4 regions of the Pseudomonas sp. PP3 genome follow, and region 3 is predicted to be linked to each of the others. Evidence: predicted binding sites of a transcription regulator. Region 3 holds the regulator's gene; each other region holds the start of a gene.
The links. The regulator FliA, encoded in region 3, starts transcription of late flagellar genes. The targets are predictions, from matches to a motif close to CTAAAGTTTNNNNNNNNNNNGCCGNTAA.
Positions count from the first base shown of each region.

Region 1: motA (flagellar motor stator protein MotA) is a predicted target of FliA. The motif match lies at 2,620-2,647, and genes of this name have one in related genera.
Region 2: KHO07_RS05995 (methyl-accepting chemotaxis protein) is a predicted target of FliA. The motif match lies at 1,958-1,985, and genes of this name have one in related genera.
Region 4: flgM (flagellar biosynthesis anti-sigma factor FlgM) is a predicted target of FliA. The motif match lies at 2,467-2,494, and genes of this name have one in related genera.

Region 1 covers NZ_HG995459.1:5,805,605-5,810,286, reverse strand. The annotation lists gene asd (archaetidylserine decarboxylase) at 1-133, opposite strand, end outside; gene KHO07_RS26365 (rhodanese-like domain-containing protein) at 152-967, opposite strand; gene KHO07_RS26360 (HDOD domain-containing protein) at 1,011-2,549, opposite strand; gene motA (flagellar motor stator protein MotA) at 2,716-3,567, shown strand; gene motB (flagellar motor protein MotB) at 3,571-4,617, shown strand.
Region 2 covers NZ_HG995459.1:1,294,860-1,299,541, reverse strand. The annotation lists gene KHO07_RS06005 (DciA family protein) at 1-382, shown strand, start outside; gene KHO07_RS06000 (helicase HerA-like domain-containing protein) at 456-1,943, opposite strand; gene KHO07_RS05995 (methyl-accepting chemotaxis protein) at 2,118-4,007, shown strand; gene KHO07_RS05990 (glycosyltransferase family 1 protein) at 4,211-4,682, shown strand, end outside.
Region 3 covers NZ_HG995459.1:1,645,754-1,650,435, forward strand. The annotation lists gene flhA (flagellar biosynthesis protein FlhA) at 1-364, shown strand, start outside; gene flhF (flagellar biosynthesis protein FlhF) at 376-1,701, shown strand; gene fleN (flagellar synthesis regulator FleN) at 1,818-2,648, shown strand; gene fliA (RNA polymerase sigma factor FliA) at 2,645-3,385, shown strand; gene KHO07_RS07640 (chemotaxis response regulator CheY) at 3,552-3,923, shown strand; gene KHO07_RS07645 (protein phosphatase CheZ) at 3,943-4,682, shown strand, end outside.
Region 4 covers NZ_HG995459.1:1,466,447-1,471,128, reverse strand. The annotation lists gene cheR (protein-glutamate O-methyltransferase CheR) at 1-540, opposite strand, end outside; gene KHO07_RS06810 (chemotaxis protein CheV) at 587-1,519, opposite strand; gene flgA (flagellar basal body P-ring formation chaperone FlgA) at 1,603-2,364, shown strand; gene flgM (flagellar biosynthesis anti-sigma factor FlgM) at 2,532-2,858, shown strand; gene KHO07_RS06795 (flagellar protein FlgN) at 2,907-3,374, shown strand; gene KHO07_RS06790 (flagellar brake protein) at 3,467-4,213, shown strand; gene KHO07_RS06785 (MFS transporter) at 4,279-4,682, opposite strand, start outside.

The DNA.
Region 1 (4,682 bases), 2.3 Mb from region 3:
AGCGCTTGGCGAACCAGGCGGTAAAGGCATTCTTGAACCAGCGAACGCGGCATTCGGCGATGCAGCCGGCCAGCCGCGAGAGCAAGTGATGGGGCAGCAGGTACTGGCTGAGGATAAACAAACGCTCTTTCATTGGGTGTCCTTAAAAACCTTAAAGCTCGACAGGCGTGTCAGGGTGATTGCCCCATTCGCCCCAGGAACCGGCGTAGCCTTTGACCCGCGGATAACCGAGGGACTTGGCCACCAGATAAGTGAAGCCCGACCGGTGATGGGTCTGGCAGTGGGTAATGATTTCTTTGTCCGGCGTGATGCCGAGTTTTTCGAGGATCTGCGGCATGTCAGTGCGTATACGCAGTTGGCGCGCCTGATCCATGCCCGCCGTCCATTCGAAATTGACCGCGCCGGGGATATGCCCGGCCTTGGCCGCGAGCACTTTCTCACCGGAATATTCCAGCGGTCCGCGGGCATCCCAGATCGCCAGGTCAGCGGCGCCGAGACGGCTTTGCAGGTACTCGCGTGTAGCGGTGGGTTCGTCGTGCAACGTCAGGGCAACCGGGCCGCCCACGGCTGGCGGGATCTGGATCGACATCGGCAGGCCTTCAGCCAGCCAGGCCGACAGGCCGCCGTCTATATAGTGGTACTTGCGGTGGCCGATGACATCCAGCAGCCAGATAAAGCGACCGGCCCAACCGCCGCCTTCGTCGTCATACACCACGTAGACCGCGTCGGGGTTATGGCCCAGTTCACCGAACAACGCTTCCAGCGCCGCTTGCGGCGGCATCAGGCCCGGCGCAGGTGCCTGACCGAGTTGCGTGCGCTTGGGGTCGACAAAACGCGCACCGGGAATGTGCCCTTCGGTGTAGCGGGCACTGCTGGTCAGGTCCACCAGAATCAGTTCGCGGGCGTCGAGGCGAGGGAGCAAGTCGCTCGGCTCGATCACCAGCGGCAAGCCAGAGAAGTCAGACATGTGAGGTCTCCAGGGCACAAAAAGGGAAGATTGTAACGCAGCCTCACTGGCCGCGGTGGCTAAAGCTGTGCAGGGCTTTCTCGATGCATTGCGCAGTTTTGCCAAAGGCTTGTACGGTAATTTCCGAAAAAGGTCCGCCGCCCTGATCCGCCACGACAATCATGATCACCCGGCCATTGTTGACCAGCGAGCGCAGCATCAGGTGTTCGCCGCTGAACTGTGAGCGCAGGCTGTTGGGCAGCAGGGCGGAAAATTGTGCGTTGTTGTCTGGTGTCAGGCGCACCTGGGCCTGTTGCGCGAGCAGTCGTTGCAGGACGCTGCTCTGACTGACCACGAAATTCAGCCCGGCCGCTTCTTTCGGCAACCCGGCGGTCTGGTGCACCCGCAGGTTGGCGTGGGTGCGATCGGCCATCAGGATCATTACCCGGCGCATGCCGCACGCGACCAGCGCGTCACGGGCCGAGGTGGTCAGGTGCATGGCGTTGGTGAAACGACTCGGCTCGACCAGCAGTTCGGCACATTGCCGGCGCCACCGGGCCAGGTCATCAGCGGTCGGCGCCGGGGCCGGAAGCAGTCCGGCGTGAACGCGATGCGTGCCCCACGGCCAGAGCAACGCAACGGCAGGGTGCCAGAGGTCGGGCATGGCGTGATGGCGGGCGCTGTTGGCGGCCTGCTGGTGCAATTGTTGTTGCACCTCATCCATGGGTATTTGCAGGTAGAGGCTGGTGAGGTACTGCCAGCGCTCGCTGTGCGGGCTGTCCCAGGCCTGTTGCGCCGAGAGCGCCAGCCCGTTGGCCAGCAGCACCGTGTTGGCCGGCTGGTTGAGCCAGCGGCGCAAGGTCGGATCGTCATCGAGGCGATTTTGTTGGCGCAACGGATGTTCGCTGTCGCGGGCAATGCGCAGCACTTTGACCAGTTCCCGCTGCTCGGTGAGCAACAGTTTATAGCCTTGCTGCACCCAGATCGGCAGGCGCCAGGTATCCACCAGGGCCAGGCCGATTTCCAGCAGCCGTGCGCCAAACAACTGCTTTTCGACTTTGCGCGCTGACTCACCTTTATGGATGACCCGCAGTTCCCACTCTTCGAGCAGTTGCGGGTGCGTCAGTGCCAGCGGCCAGAGCGGCGACAGAAACAGCAGGCTGCCCCAATGAATATCCTGCCACAGGCGTGCGAGGCGGCTGGCGAAAAAACCGTTGGCCTGTTGCGTCGCGTGTTGGCTGATCATCTGCAGCTGACGCAGCGCCTTGGGAATCTCGGCCATGGGTTTGGCGGGCAAGCGTGCGAGCAATTCTTCGGTGCGTTTCAAGCCGAGGCGATTGATCGCCACCTCAAGGTTTTCCGCCGGCTCGGTCATGCTGCCGTGGGTGTGGCGGTTGGCTTCGCGGATCACGCTCAAGGCCAGGGCCGGGCTGTCCTGCATCAAGTCGGCGATATCACGCAGGGAGCTGCGACTGTCGCGCAGCGCCCGGCAGACACGGTCGTGACTGGCCTGCGGAACCGGCAGGCGCACGCCATCCAGAAGCTTGACCCAGTCTTGGAGAGTGGTTGGTTTTGGGGTCGGGACGTTCGTTTCGTTAACCATGTCTGGAGGCGATCATCGTCTGCATTACCTACGCCCGGAATGGGTCAAATTGGCTTTTCGCCTGAACTGGCTATAGTCTGGCGCAGTTTTGCCGATAAGTAGAAGAAGAGATTTTTTAACTTCCGAATATGACCTTGAACCCGACTCAGTAAGTGCTCTCCTACCTATGGCTAAAATAATCGGCATCATCGTCGTATTCGCGAGCGTGCTCGGCGGATACGTGCTCTCCCACGGCAAAATTGCCGCCCTGATCCAGCCTTTCGAGGTGCTGATCATTGGTGGTGCGGCCCTCGGTGCATTCCTGCAGGCCAACCCCAGCTACATGACCATGCACGTGCTTAAGAAGTCGCTGAGCATGTTCGGTTCGCGTTTCACCCACGGCTTCTACCTTGAAGTGCTCGGTCTGATTTACGAGATCCTCAACAAAAGTCGTCGTGAAGGCATGATGGCCATCGAAGGCGACATCGAAGATGCCGCCGCGAGCCCGATCTTCGCCAAGTACCCGACGGTCCTCAAAGACGAACGCATGACCGCATTCATCTGCGATTACCTGCGCATCATGTCCTCCGGCAACATGGCTCCCCACGAGCTGGAAGGCCTGTTCGACATGGAACTGTACAGCCTCAAGGAAGACCTCGAGCACCCGTCCCACGCGGTGAACGGCATCGCCGACGCCATGCCAGGTTTCGGTATCGTCGCGGCGGTATTGGGGATCGTGGTGACCATGGCCTCCCTGGGCGAGGGCGATCAGAAATCCATTGGCCTGCACGTCGGTGCGGCATTGGTGGGTACCTTCTTCGGTATTCTCGCCGCCTATGGTTTCTTCGGCCCGCTGGCCCATTCCCTGGCCCACGATGCCAAGGAAGAACTGAACGTCTACGAAGCCATCAAGGCGTCGCTGGTCGCTTCGGCTTCCGGCATGCCGCCATCGCTGGCGGTGGAGTTCGGACGCAAGGTTCTGTACCCGGCGCACCGTCCTAGCTTCGCCGAGCTGGAACAAGCGGTTCGCGGTCGTTAAGTTATGGAAAATAACCAGCCGATAATCATCAAGCGCGTCAAGCGCATCGCCGGTGGGCATCACGGGGGCGCCTGGAAAATCGCCTTCGCCGACTTCGCCACGGCGATGATGGCGTTCTTCCTGGTGTTGTGGCTGCTGTCCACGGCAACGCCGGAACAGAAGATCGCCATCGCCGGTTACTTCAAAGATCCGATCGGCTTCTCCGAAAGCGGTACGCCGTACATCATCGACCTGGGCGGTACGCCGACCCTGGCGCCGGAAAACACCCTCAACCCCGAGGTGAAGTCCCAGCCGCAGCCGGACAAGGTGACGGTCGACGCCGAACAGGTCGAAGGCATGGCCGAAATGGTCGAGAAGGAGCGCCTGGAACTGTTGCTGCAAGAACTGCAGAACAAGGTCGAAGAGAACCCGCAGCTGCAGAAATTCAAAGACCAGATCATGTTCGAGATCACCCCGGACGGCTTGCGCATCCAGATCGTGGACGCGGAAAACCGGCCGATGTTTGACTCGGGTTCTGCGCGGCTGAAATCGTATTTCGAGGACATCCTGCTAGCCATGGCCGACACCATCAAAGCGGTGCCGAACAAGATCAGCATCAGCGGCCACACCGACGCCAAGCCGTACAGCGGCACTGGCGATTTTGGGAACTGGGAACTCTCGTCCAACCGTGCCAACGCCGCTCGCCGAGCCCTGGTGGCGGGCAGCTATCCGGATGCTCAAGTGGCGCGGGTGGTCGGTTATGCCTCATCGGCCCTGTTCGACCGCGAGCACCCGTTCAACCCGGTCAACCGTCGCATTGACATCGTGGTGCTGACCAAGAAAGCCCAGCGTGCCATTGAAGGTTCGCAAGGTGCGGAGCCTGCTCCTGATGCACCGCAAGGTTCAGCCGCGCCAAGCGCCACACCGGCTGCACCGGTCGACCCGAATGCGCTGCCGGCGGACAAGGAACCGCTACCGGCCCACGAGCTTCGCGAGCGCCTGAACCTGTTTGATGATCCTGCGCCGAAACCGGCTGAGCCAGCCAAGCCGGCTGACGCGCCCAAGCAGTGATGTCGAGTCCTGAACAGGTCTACTCCTGTTTCAGGACTCGCCCCCCAGTACCCACGTATCTAACG
Region 2 (4,682 bases), 350 kb from region 3:
CGGCCACGCTCAACGCCTGGGTCATCTGCAACGCCTGCTGGAAAGCCAGCTGCAACCCGCCGCTCGCGAGCATTGCCATGTCGCGTCTTGGCGCGAAGGCAGTTTGCTGCTGATCGTGACGGACGGCCATTGGGCCACTCGTCTGCGCTACCAGCAAAAACGCCTGCAACGGCAACTGCAGATGTTCGACGAGTTCGCCAGTCTCACGCGAATCCTGTTCAAGGTGCAGCCGCCGACCGTTCAGCAAGGTGCGGCCGGACACACCATGGATTTGTCCAATGACGCGGCGGCGACCATTCAAGCGACGGCCGATGGCATCAGTGATCCGAACCTGCGGGCGGCGCTGGAGCGATTGGCGGCGCATGCCCGGCCCAAGGTTTAACCGCCAGATCAAAAGATCGCAGCCTGCGGCAGCGCCCACTGGGGGAACTGCCGCAGGCTGCGATCTTTTGCATTCAGCGGCGTTTGTTGCCACCTAATAAAGACCCCATCAAGCCGCGCACCAACTGGCGACCTATCTGATTCGCCGCCTGCTGCATCGCGGACTTCAGCGCCTTACCCGCCGCCGTGCCGAGAAACTCCCCAGCCTGCTCGGTGAAGCTTGGCTCTTGCGCAGCCGGTTTGCCCGGTGCCGCCTCGGGCTCTGGCGCCAGTCCTTTGCGGCCCATCAGCACCTCATAAGCCGACTCGCGATCAATCGGCTTGTCGTACCGCCCCTTGCACGGCGAACCCGCTATCAGCAGCGTACGCTCGGTCTCGCTCAATGGCCCGATTCGCGATTGTGGCGGTGCTACCAGCACGCGCTGGACCCTCTCTGGCGTGCCCTTTTCCTGCAACGTGCCGACCAGCGCCTCACCAGTACCCAGCTCTGTCAGCACCGACAGCGCGTCGAACGCCGGGTTGGGCCGGAAACCGTCAGCCACCGCCCGCAGGGATTTCTGCTCCTTGGCGGTGAACGCGCGCAAGCCGTGCTGCACACGCAAGCCAAGCTGTGCCAGGACATCGTCCGGCAGGTCGCCCGGCGACTGGGTAACGAAATACACACCCACGCCTTTCGAACGAATCAGCCGCACCACTTGTTCCAGCCGATCCTGCAACGCCTTGGGGGTGCCGGTGAACAACAAGTGCGCTTCGTCAAAAAACAACGCCAGCAACGGTTTGTCCGAATCGCCGCGCTCCGGCAATTGCTCGAACAGTTCGGCCAGCAGCCACAACAGGAATGTCGCGTAGACCTTCGGCGCTTCATGCACCAGCCGACTGGCATCCAGCAGATGAATGCGGCCACGCCCGTCGACCGTCGGCTGCAGAATGTCTTCGAGTTGCAGCGCCGGTTCACCGAACAGCGCCTCGGCGCCCTGCTGTTCGAGTGTCGCCAGGCGGCGCAGCAGGGCCTGGCTGGAACCGGTGGTCATCAGCGCCGCATCATCGCCGAGCAGCTCCGGATGGTCCTTCAGGTGATTGAGCAGTGCCTTCAGGTCTTTCAGGTCCAGCAGCAACAAGCCTTCGCGGTCGGCGACCTTGAACGCGGCGTACAGCGCCGACTGCTGGCTGTCTGTCAGCTCCAGCAGGCTGCCCAACAGTAACGGCCCCATTTCGCTCAAGGTTGTGCGCAATGGATGACCGGATTGCCCATGAATGTCCCACAAGGTCACCGGATAAGCCTGAGGCTTGTGGTTCAGCCAGGGCATCCCGGCGATTCGCTCGGCGATCTTGCCCTGGGGATTGCCGGCGGCGCCCAGGCCACACAAGTCACCTTTGATATCGGCGGCGAATACCGCTACGCCGGCATCGCTGAAAGCTTCGGCCATGCGTTGCAGGGTCACGGTCTTGCCGGTCCCCGTTGCCCCCGCAATCAAACCGTGGCGGTTGGCCAGGCGCATGGCCTGGGCGATAGGTTGCCCCGAGAGATCGGCGCCGATAACAAGTTGCAATGAATCAGGCATTTGGTCACCCATGGTTAAACTTTGATCGATCACTGCCGATATCAGAGGCTGAACTGCGTTGATAATCCGCTAGGGCGAGGACGGAATTTTCAACCTGATTTCACCGTCGCCCGTGACGTGTTCCTTTTATAAAAGCACGCCGTGGGCATTGAGACCTTATCGGAGCCTCAATCCATGAATAAAAATATGCGCTTCAGCCATAAAATCCTGCTTGCCGCCGCCCTCATCGTTACTGCTGTTTTCGCTTCATTTACTTTGTATAACGACTACAAGCAACGTAATGCGATCCGTAATGACCTGGACAACTACCTGCATGAAATGGGCAGTGTGACTGCCAACAACATCCAGACCTGGCTGAACGGAAGCAGCCTGTTGATTGAAAATCTCTCACAAAACGTAGCTCTGAATGCGGACACGAGCAACATTACCAAGCTGCTCGAACAGAAGGCGCTGGCCTCGGCCTTCATGGGCGTCTTTATGGGCAGCGCCGATGGCGTCTTTATCATCCGTCCGGACGCCAGGATGCCAGAGGGTTTTGACCCCCGCATCCGGGATTGGTACAAGAGCGCCCAGCAAGCAAGCGGTTCGGTATTGACCGAACCCTACATCGATATGGCCACCGGTCAACAAGTCATTTCCATCGTCCACCGCGTATTCAAAGACGGTCAAAACATCGGCGCACTCGGCGGCGACCTGAGTATGCAAATGATCATAGACAGCCTGAACGCGCTGGACTTTGACGGCATGGGCCATGCCTTCCTGGTCAACGCCGACGGCAAGATCCTGGTGCACCCGGACAAAACGCGGGTCATGAAATCCCTATCCGAGGCTTACCCGGACAACACCCCTCGCATCAGCAGCGAATTCAGTGAAACCGAGGTCGATGGCAAAACCCGCATCGTCACGTTCACCCCCATCAAAGGCCTGTCTTCGGTCAACTGGTACATCGGGCTTTCGGTAGACAAAGACAAAGCCTTCTCGAAGCTCAGCCAATTCCGCACCTCGGCAATCATTGCGACCATTATTGCGGTAGCGATAGTCATCGCACTGCTGGGCATGCTGATTCGTCTGCTGATCCAGCCGCTGCACGTCATGACCCGCGCCATGGCCGACATTGCCGACGGCGATGGCGACCTGACCAAACGCCTGACCATCGTCAACAACGATGAATTCGGTGCCCTCGGCACGGCGTTCAACCGTTTCGTCGAGCGCATCCATGGCTCGATCCGCGAAGTGTCTTCGGCCACCGGCCAGGTCAACGAAGTGGCCTTGCGTGTGGTGGCCGCCTCGAACTCATCAATGTTCAACTCTGACCAGCAGGCTTCGCGCACCAGCAGCGTGGCTGCGGCAATCAACCAGCTCGGCGCCGCCACCCAGGAGATCGCCCGCAACGCCGCGCAAGCGTCGAACCAGGCCACTGACGCCCGCCACCTGGCCGAAGACGGTCAACAGGTTGTGGATCGCAGCATTGCCGCGATGAACCAGCTGTCGAGCATGCTCAGCGCCTCGAGCAGCAACATCGAGTCGCTGAACAGCAAGACCGTGAACATCGGACAGATTCTCGAAGTGATCACCAGCATTTCCGAGCAGACCAACTTGCTGGCGCTCAATGCCGCCATCGAAGCGGCGCGGGCCGGTGAAGCCGGGCGCGGGTTTGCGGTGGTGGCCGATGAAGTGCGCAACCTCGCGCACCGCACCCAGGAGTCAGCGCAACAGGTGCACACCATGATCGAGGAACTGCAAGTGGGTGCGCGCGAGTCCGTCAGTACCATGAGCGACAGCCAGCGTCACAGTCAGAACAGCGTCGACATCGCCAATCTGGCGGGTGAGCGTTTGGGCAGCGTGACCCAGCGAATCGGTGAAATCGACGGCATGAACCAGTCGGTGGCGACCGCAACCGAAGAGCAGACGGCGGTGGTCGAGTCGATCAACGTCGACATCACCGAAATCAACACGCTAAACCAGGAAGGTGTAGAAAACCTGCAATCGACGTTGCGGGCGTGTTCGGACCTGGAACAACAGGCGGCGCGGCTGAAGCAGTTGGTCGGTAGTTTCAGGATCTAAGGCGCTTTCACCGGCCCCATCGCTGGCAAGCCAGCTCCTACCGGGATCTTTGTGACACTGGAGATCGACTGTAGGAGCTGGCTCGCCAGCGAAGGCGGCCCGCAACCCACCGCAAAAACTCCGTTGTTCCCCTACCCTCCAAACCCCAACCGAACATCTATTCTTCATTAAGGTCAACCCATGGAGAGCAACGGACCGGAGGAGTGTTCATCGTGCATATCGCTGACATAACCATGTTTTACGCCCCTGCCAGCGGTGGCGTGCGCACGTATCTGGATGCCAAACATCATCGTCTGTGTACAAGGCCCGGCATTCGCCACAGTTTGTTGATCCCCGGGGCGGTTTTCAGTGAACAAAACGGCGTCTATACCGTTCCGGCGCCCGCCCTGCCTTTCGGCAAGGGTTATCGATTCCCTCTGCGTCTCGCCCCCTGGCGCAATGTCCTGCAAGACCTGCAACCCGAACTGATCGAGGTTGGCGACCCTTACCTCACCGCTTGGGCAGCCCTCGACGCACGCCGTCAACTGGATGTGCCCGTGATTGGTTTCTATCACTCGGACCTGCCCCTGCTGGCCAGCAACCGCATGGGCAACTGGGTGACCACCAATGTCGAAGCTTATGTCAGCAAGCTTTACGGCAACTTCGACCGGGTGCTCGCGCCCAGCCAGGTCATGG
Region 3 (4,682 bases):
CGGCGTAAGCCGCGCAATCGTGCAAAGCATTGTAGGCACTGACTCCGAGCTGCCAGTGATCACCCTGGAGCCAAGGTTGGAACAAATATTGCTCAATAGTCTGCAGAAGGCAGGACAAGGCTCGGAAGAGGGCGTTCTGCTGGAGCCAAGCATGGCTGAAAAGCTGCAACGCTCGCTGATCGATGCAGCGCAGCGCCAGGAGATGCAAGGTCAACCGGTGATTCTGCTGGTGGCCGGTCCGGTCCGCGCGATGCTCTCGCGATTTGGCCGACTGGCAGTCCCGGGTTTGCACGTGTTGGCTTATCAGGAAATCCCTGACAACAAGCAAGTGACCATCGTTGCGACAGTAGGGCCCAACGGCTGAGGTAGTGGTTTATGCAAGTTAAGCGTTTTTTCGCCGCCGATATGCGTCAGGCCATGAAACTGGTTCGTGATGAGCTGGGCGCTGATGCGGCCATCATTGGCAACCGCCGCATTGCCGGTGGTGTCGAGCTGACGGCTGCCCTGGATTACAAGCTGTCGGCGCTGGCGCCACGCGTGCCGAACATGGAGCTCGAAGACGAGCTGCGCAAGACCCAGTCGCGCATCGTCACCGCCCAGGCCGAGTTGAGCCTGCGCAGCGACGGCGAAAGCGACAACGCCACCAATCGCCAATTGTTCGCCGGTTTGCCGCTCACCGCAGCCGAGCCGCTGATCGAGCCGACCTACGCCGAGCCTCGTCGCCCTGCGCCAGCTCCGGCTCCGGCGGCCGCGATGGATTCCCGGGTATTTGACTCGATGCGTTTCGAGCTCAACAGCCTGCGCGAGCTGATGGAAGTACAGCTGGGCTCCCTGGCGTGGAATCAGCTGCAAGGCAGCAGCCCGGGCCAGGCCAACCTCTGGCGTCGTCTGCAACGTATCGGTTTGTCCGGGCCGTTGTCTCGCGACCTGCTGGCGCTGATCACCGACATTCAAGAACCCCGTCAGGCCTGGCGCATGTTGCTGGCGCACCTGGCGCGGATGATCGCCACGCCGGAAATCGAGCCGCTGGAAGAGGGCGGGGTGATTGCCATGGTCGGCCCTGCCGGCATGGGCAAGACCACCACCCTGGCCAAACTGGCTGCCCGTTACGTGCTCAAGTACGGCGCGCAGAATATCGCGCTGGTGAGCATGGACAGCTACCGCATCGGTGCCCAGGAGCAGCTCAAGACCCTCGGTCGGATTCTCAATGTGCCGGTGACCCACGTTGATCCGGGGCAATCGCTGGTGCAAGCGCTGGAACCCCTGCTGCGCAAGCGCGTGGTGCTGATCGATACCGCCGGCCTTCAGGCCAGCGATCCGGCTCTGCGCATGCAGCTCGAAAGCCTGGCCGGACGAGGCATAAAATCAAAAAATTATCTGGTCCTGGCAACCACCAGCCAGAAACAGGTTCTAACCGCCGCTTATCACAGTTACAAGCGCTGCGGGCTTGCTGGCTGCATCCTGACTAAACTGGATGAAACGGCAAGTCTGGGCGAAGTGCTGAGCCTGGCCATCAGCCATGAATTACCGGTGGCCTACCTGACTGATGGCCCGCGGATTCCGGATGATTTGCATCTGCCGCGTCGTCATCAACTGGTCAGCCGCGCCGTCAGCGTGCAAATGCAGGAAGAACCCAGCGAAGAAGCCATGGCTGACATGTTCGCTGATATCTACCACAGCCCCACCAAACAGGTAGGCTGAGGTAACAATGAATAGTTTTTGTACCTACATCGATGGTCTGCCATGCATTGTTCGGTTTACGAACGCGCAGCCAGTAATGTGGCCTCCGTCTATGCAAGACAAGGTAAAGAAATAACATGGGCAGCATGCATCCCGTACAGGTGATCGCGGTGACCGGCGGCAAAGGTGGCGTCGGGAAAACTAACGTGTCAGTGAACTTGTCCCTGGCTTTGGCTGAACTTGGCCGGCGCGTCATGTTGCTGGACGCCGACCTGGGGCTGGCGAACGTCGACGTTCTGTTGGGCCTGACACCCAAACGTACCCTGGCCGACGTGATCGAAGGTCGCTGCGAGCTGCGCGACGTCCTGTTGCAGGGCCCGGGCGGCATCCGCATCGTTCCCGCCGCGTCCGGCACCCAGAGCATGGTTCACTTGAGCCCGGCGCAACATGCCGGCCTGATCCAGGCCTTCAGCGACATCGGCGACAACCTCGACGTGCTGGTGATTGACACCGCTGCGGGTATCGGTGACTCGGTAGTCAGTTTTGTCCGTGCGGCCCAGGAAGTGTTGCTGGTGGTCTGCGACGAGCCGACCTCGATCACCGACGCTTATGCGTTGATCAAACTGCTTAACCGCGACTACGGCATGAACCGCTTCCGCGTCCTGGCCAACATGGCCCAGAGCCCGCAGGAAGGGCGCAACCTGTTCGCCAAGTTGACCAAAGTCACGGATCGCTTCCTCGACGTCGCCCTGCAATACGTCGGCGCCGTGCCTTATGACGAAAGCGTGCGCAAGGCCGTGCAAAAACAGCGTGCCGTTTACGAAGCGTTCCCGCGCTCCAAGTGCTCGCTGGCCTTCAAGGCGATCGCGCAGAAGGTCGACACCTGGCCGCTGCCCGCCAACCCGCGCGGGCATCTGGAGTTCTTCGTCGAGCGCCTCGTGCAACAAACGGCAGGACCCGTGCTATGACAGCCAGCGGCTACAACCTCTACAAGAAATCGGCACGCGATGCGCAGTACGAGCTGATCGAGCGTTACGCGCCGCTGGTCAAACGCATTGCCTACCACTTGCTGGCGCGTCTGCCGGCCAGTGTCCAGGTCGAAGACTTGATCCAGGCCGGGATGATTGGCCTGCTGGAAGTTTCGACCAAATACGACGCCAGCAAAGGCGCAAGTTTCGAGACGTACGCGGGCATCCGCATCCGCGGCGCCATGCTCGATGAAGTGCGCAAGGGCGACTGGGCGCCACGCTCGGTCCACCGCAATACCCGCATGGTCAGCGACGCCATCCGCTCGATTGAAGCTAAAACCGGCCGTGACGCTAAAGATCACGAAGTTGCGGCCGAACTCCAATTGAGTCTCGACGATTACTACGGGATTTTGAACGACACCCTGGGCAGCCGTTTATTCAGTTTCGACGATCTGTTGCAGGACGGCGAACACGAAGGGCTGCACGAGGATGGCGCGAGTGCTCACCTCGAGCCGTCACGCGATCTGGAAGATGAACGCTTTCAGGCAGCGCTGGCGGACGCGATTGCCAATTTGCCGGAGCGTGAGCGACTGGTGTTGGCGCTGTACTACGACGAAGAGTTGAATCTCAAGGAAATCGGTGAGGTCCTGGGGGTCAGCGAATCTCGGGTCAGCCAGTTACATAGCCAGTGCGCAGCCCGTTTGCGGGGGCGTTTGGGAGAGTGGCGAGCGCGCTGAAGGCAGTGTGGGGGCACTGCGACGTGGCTGGTGGGGTGATGAACCGCGCCGGTCTCGCTTCGTTGTACTCCAGACAGTCATTGAGTGCTTTGCCAGATTGATTGAAATGGCGCGTCCAGGTGCTGGGCGCGTTTTAGTCTGCTTGGAGGTCGAATTGGACAAGAACATGAAAATCCTCATCGTTGATGACTTCTCAACGATGCGGCGGATCATAAAAAACCTGTTGCGTGACCTTGGGTTCACCAACACGGTCGAGGCCGACGATGGCACTACCGCCATTCCGGTACTCAACAGCGGGAGCATCGACTTTCTGGTGACCGACTGGAACATGCCTGGCATGACCGGTATCGATCTGCTGCGCCACGTGCGTGCCGATGAAAAGCTCAAGCACCTGCCGGTGCTGATGGTGACCGCTGAAGCCAAGCGCGAGCAGATCATCGAAGCGGCCCAGGCCGGTGTAAACGGCTATGTGGTCAAACCCTTCACGGCCCAGGCGTTGAAAGAAAAAATCGAGAAGATTTTCGAACGCATCGGTTGAACTGCGCCACGGGGGAGCTATGGGGCATAACGAATCTTCGCAGGGCGATTTTGAATCGACCCTGAAAAAACACGCCGTCGAACTGGTCGCGAGCCTTGAAAAAGGCAGGTTTGGCGATGCTGTGCAATTGATCCATGAGCTCAACCAGACCCGTGACCGCGGCCTGTATCAGGAAGTGGGCAAGCTCACCCGCGAGCTGCATAGCGCGATCGTCAATTTTCAGATTGCCCCGCACATGCCGCAAGCCGAGGAGGTGTCACAGATCACCGACGCCACCGAGCGTCTGGGCTATGTGGTCAAGCTGACCGAGGCCGCGGCCAACCGCACCATGGACCTGGTGGAAAACGCCACGCCGCTGGTCAACAGCCTGGCCGACGAAGCCCAGGCCTTGAGCACGGATTGGGGGCGGTTCATGCGTCGCGAAGTCGGCGCTGAAGAGTTCCGCGAACTGGCCCGGCGCGTCGACGGGTTCCTGGCACGCAGCAGCACAGACAACCGTGCCGTGTCGGGCAACCTCAACGACATCCTGCTGGCCCAGGATTATCAGGACCTCACAGGTCAAGTGATCAAGCGTGTGACCCAACTGGTCACCGAAGTTGAAAGCAACCTGCTCAAGCTCGTACTCATGGCCAGCCAGGTGGACCGCTTTGCGGGCATCGAACATGACCGTGAAGCGATGCTTGCAGAAAAAGATCCACAAAAACATCTCTCTCAGGGTGAAGGTCCGCAGATTCATGCCGATAAAAGAGAAGACGTTGT
Region 4 (4,682 bases), 180 kb from region 3:
TTTCGGGTCGAAGTAACGCTGCAAGCGTTCCGGTGACAAACCACGGCCGATGGCCAGGCTATCGTACTCGCCGGTCTTGCAATTGTTCAACATGGTGCCGGAAAGGTCGGTGGCAACAATCTGCACGCCCATCTTCAATTGCCCGGCATTGACCCGCTCGAACTCGTCGATGGACATCGACAGCGAATACGGTTCCTGCCCCGACGAACACGCCGCCGACCAGATCCGCAGACGCTGGCCGGGACTGGCCTTGATCGCCTCGGGCAGCACCTTGTTCTTCAAGACTTCAAACGGATAGGTGTCACGAAACCACAGGGTTTCGTTGGTCGTCATCGCGTCCACCACCATCTCGCGCAAACCACTGCGCGGCTGCGTCTGGATACGCTGCACCAGCTCACCCAGGGACTTGATGCCTTGCTGCTCCATCAGTTTGTTGAGACGGCTCGAGACCAGATACTGCTTGTTTTCACCGAGCAAAATGCCACAGGCTTTTTCCAGGAATACCCGGAACTGTTCGAAATCCAAATTACCCGTAGACAATGCTGCCGCCTCTTAAATCGTGTTGACTGCCGGGGGCCAAACGCCCCTAGCTGATATCTGCTGCTTTGATCCGGTCAACTACCCGGGATGCCAGGTCATCAGGTCGGAATTTGGCCAGAAAGTCATCGGCACCGACTTTCTTGACCATCGCCTGATTGAACACACCGGACAACGAAGTATGCAGGATGATATGAAGCTTTTGCATGCGAGGGTCGTTGCGGATCTCGGCCGTCAGCGTGTACCCGTCCATCTCCGGCATCTCGATGTCGGAAATCATCATCAGGAACTCTTCTTCCGGCTTCTTGCCCTCGTCGACCAGTTTGCGCAGGTAATCCAGCGCTTGCCGACCGTCGTTCAACGCCACCACTTCCACACCCACCGTCTGCAGGCAACGCGTCACCTGCTTGCGCGCCACCGACGAATCGTCGACCGTCAGCACGCGCAAAGAAAGCGCCTTGTGCTGGGTTTCGACATCCACCACGCCAGCCGAAATCGCTTCCGGTGTCGGTGCGACTTCCGCCAGCACCTTCTCGACGTCGATGATTTCCACCAACTGATTGTCGACCCGCGTCACTGCCGTCAGGTAGTGATCGCGTCCCGTCCCCTTGGGTGGCGGATGGATCTCCTCCCAGTTCATATTGACGATGCGTTCCACCGAGCGCACCAGGAAACCCTGGGTCTTGGTGTTGTACTCCGTGATGATCACGAAGGGATTGTTCTTGTCCTTCAAAGCACCGGAGCCGGTCGCCATTGCCAGATCCAGGATCGGAATGGTCGCCCCCCGAATATTTGCCACGCCGCACACGACAGGACTGGATTTGGGCATCAGCGTCAGTTGGGGGCATTGCAGCACCTCCCGAACCTTGAACACGTTGATCCCATACAGCTGCTGGCCGTCGAGACGGAACAACAACAGCTCAAGGCGATTCTGCCCCACCAGTTGCGTGCGCTGGTTCACCGAATCCATTACACCAGCCATGCCCAGACTCCTACACCAACGCTAAGTGTTGTTGCGACGCACATTCATCTCTAAACGGCACGGCGCTTGCTTTTTATCTTTCTATGAACACAGAACCGACATTTTTTCGACGCCTGATCACACCCTGCCGCCAATGGCTCGGTGTGCTCGCCGCTGCTTGCCTGTTCAACGCTGGCAGCCCTGCCCTTGCCGACACAGTTACCTTGCCTGACATGCTTATCGGCGTCACTCAGGGCTTTCTTGAGTTCACCGTAGAAGACTATCTGGCTACCAGTCAAACGGAAGGTCGCTACGAGATCCAGGTCAACCAGCTCGATCCACGCCTGCGCATGCCGATGTGCGACAAGGAATTGACAGCCACTCTGGAGAGTCCGGCCAAGCCGTTGGGCCGGGTAACGGTCAAGGTCCGCTGTGAGGGAACATCCCCGTGGACTGTCTTCGTACCCGCTCAAGTTCGCCTGTTTCGCGACGTTGTGACCACCACCCGGCCCCTGCGCCGTGCCGGTATTGTCGAACCCGCGGACGTCACCTTGCGTGAGCGCGATGTCAGCCTGCTCAGCCAGGGCTATTTGACGTCTTTGGATCAGGCGATCGGTCAGCGATTGACCCGACCAATGGTCAACGACCAGGTCATCAGCCTGGTGCACATCGAACAGGCGGAAGTCATCCGCAAAGGCGATCAGGTGGTGATTACCGCCCGCAGTGGTACGCTCAGCGTGCGAATGCCCGGCGAAGCACTGGCCAACGGTGGCTTGAGCGAACAAATCCGGGTGAAAAATCTCAATTCAAATCGAGTGATCAAGGCGCAAGTCATCGCGCCGGGGCAGGTCGAGGTGTCCATGTAGGGCGCTCTGCTTGTGCAGATGTGGCGCTAACGGAGGCTGTTCCCTAAACTGTGCCCTATGCAGGGCAAGCGCTGGCGCGCGCAAGCTCATTGATAATTGAGCCTAAAGTTTTTCCGGGTATGGCCGAAAACATGGCAAGCGTCCAAATTCCCAGAGGTTTTTTTATCATGGTCATCGATTTCAGCCGTTTGAACAGCTCCTCGTCACTCACGGGCAGTACACGTACCAGCGTTGCCAAGGAAACCGCCGATGCCGGCAAATCCGCGCCGCTGAATACCCCGGCCGAACAGGCCAGCACCGTCACGAGCGGGGAATCGGTACATCTCAGCAATGAGGCTCAACAGTTGCAGAAGGTCACTGATACGCTGCGCGATCAGCCAGCTGTCGACAAAGCCCGGGTGGCCGAGTTGAAAGCAGCGATTGCCGATGGCAGCTATAAAGTCGACAGCAACCGTGTAGCCAGCAAACTGCTCAACTTCGAAGCCCAGCGCTAGGCCACGGCCGGCGCGAGGCTTTTGGACGCTTAAACCCCAAGGCCCGCCATGCACGACACTAATTTACTGCAACTGATCACCGACGATTTTGCTCCGGCGCAACAATTGCTGGAGCTACTGCGCACCGAATCCCTTGCCTTGCATGGTCGCGACATGAACCTGCTCGAAGGCATCCTGGCGCAGAAGCAGGCATTGATCATCTTGCTCGAACAGCATGGCCGCAAGCGCAGCGAAATTCTTGCCAGTCTCAATTTGCCCACCAACCGCAGTGGTCTGGAGCAACTCGCCAGCCAGTCCAGCGTTGGCGAAGCGTTGCTGGCGCAAAGTGATGTCCTCACCGACCTTCTGTCCCAGTGCCAGGCCGCCAATGCCAACAACGGTCAGTCGATCGTGGTTCAGCAGGTCGCCACGGCCACCCAGCTGAAAATCCTTACCGGCGGCGAACCTCCAGCGCTCTACGATGCCAGCGGAACATTTTCCAAGCTTGTGAAACCGCGTCCGCTCAGTCAGGCTTGAGCCCATCGATGAGCGTGCTCTATCAAGACGCGAAACATGCTGGCAATATGCTGGCTAGTCGTAGTCAAAATTTGTCTGGAGATTGATTAACCGTGTCCAATGCCTTAAATGCGGAAGATGCTCCGCAGCCACCCAAGGTGCTCAGCACGCCCCTGGAAATCTCCGGCAACCTGCGCCAGCTGCAAGAAAGTCATGACCCGCTGATCATCACGTTCCATGAGCGCACCCAGCGCTTCCAGAGCTATCTGGTGGACATCGACCGTGAAAGCAACATGATTGCCCTGGACGAAATGATCCCCCGTGACGGCGAGCGCTTTCTGCTGGCCGGCGAACCCTTCAAGGTCGAAGGCTTTCACGAGGGCGTACGCATCGCCTGGGAAAGCAATGGTCCGCTGACCATCGACGAAACCGGTGGCGCTCGTTGCTACCGCGGCACGCTGCCCGATGAAGTGGTTTACCACCAGCGCCGAAATGCGTTCCGCGCGGCGCTGAAGCTGGCCCAACTGGTCAACGTTGACCTGGACGGCGAAAAACTCAAGGCCCCTATCAGCGGCAAACTGCTGGACATTTCGGCTACCGGCTGCAAGTTGCGCTTCGAAGGCGACATCACCGGCAGCCTGCAACTGGGTCAGGTCTATGACCGCTTCTCGGCCGCCCTGCCCTTCGGCAAAATGACGGCCCCGGTCGAACTGCGCTACCTGCACTTCGAAGAAAGAATCTCCACGACGTTCGCCGGTGTTCGCTTCCATAACATGAGCGGGCTGGTGCAGCGTCAGGTCGAGCGATTCGTCTATCAATTGCAGCGCGAAGCACGCCGCTTCGACAAAGACGATTTCTGATAGCAACGCATCAATAAAAACGGGCAGTCCCTCGCGGTGACTGCCCGTTTTTTTTTGGCTGAAGGTTAAGGCCTGGCTTCGGTGAAGCTCTGCTCCCTCCCCGCATCCGGATCTTCTGGCGGAGTATCAGAGGGTGACTCGGGATCGGGCGTCGGCTCAGGGGGAACCGGGTTCTGCATCTGATCGTGTACCACTTGCTCATCCACCCGCGGATCGAGAGCAGCCACCAGTGGTGAACTCGACATACTGTCTGGCATCGCAACGTGATGCAGCGGTGCATCGTCGACCTGATGCAAGTTGGTCACCGCTTTCGGGCGAATGCGCCACACCAGCACCAACGCAAAGAAACTGAAGAACGCATAAAGCATCTGACTGCCGAACAACTTCATCAGCACACCAGCCACCAGCGGCCCGATACTGGCACCCACGCCGTAAGTCACCAGCAACATGGCCGTCAGCGAAACCCGGC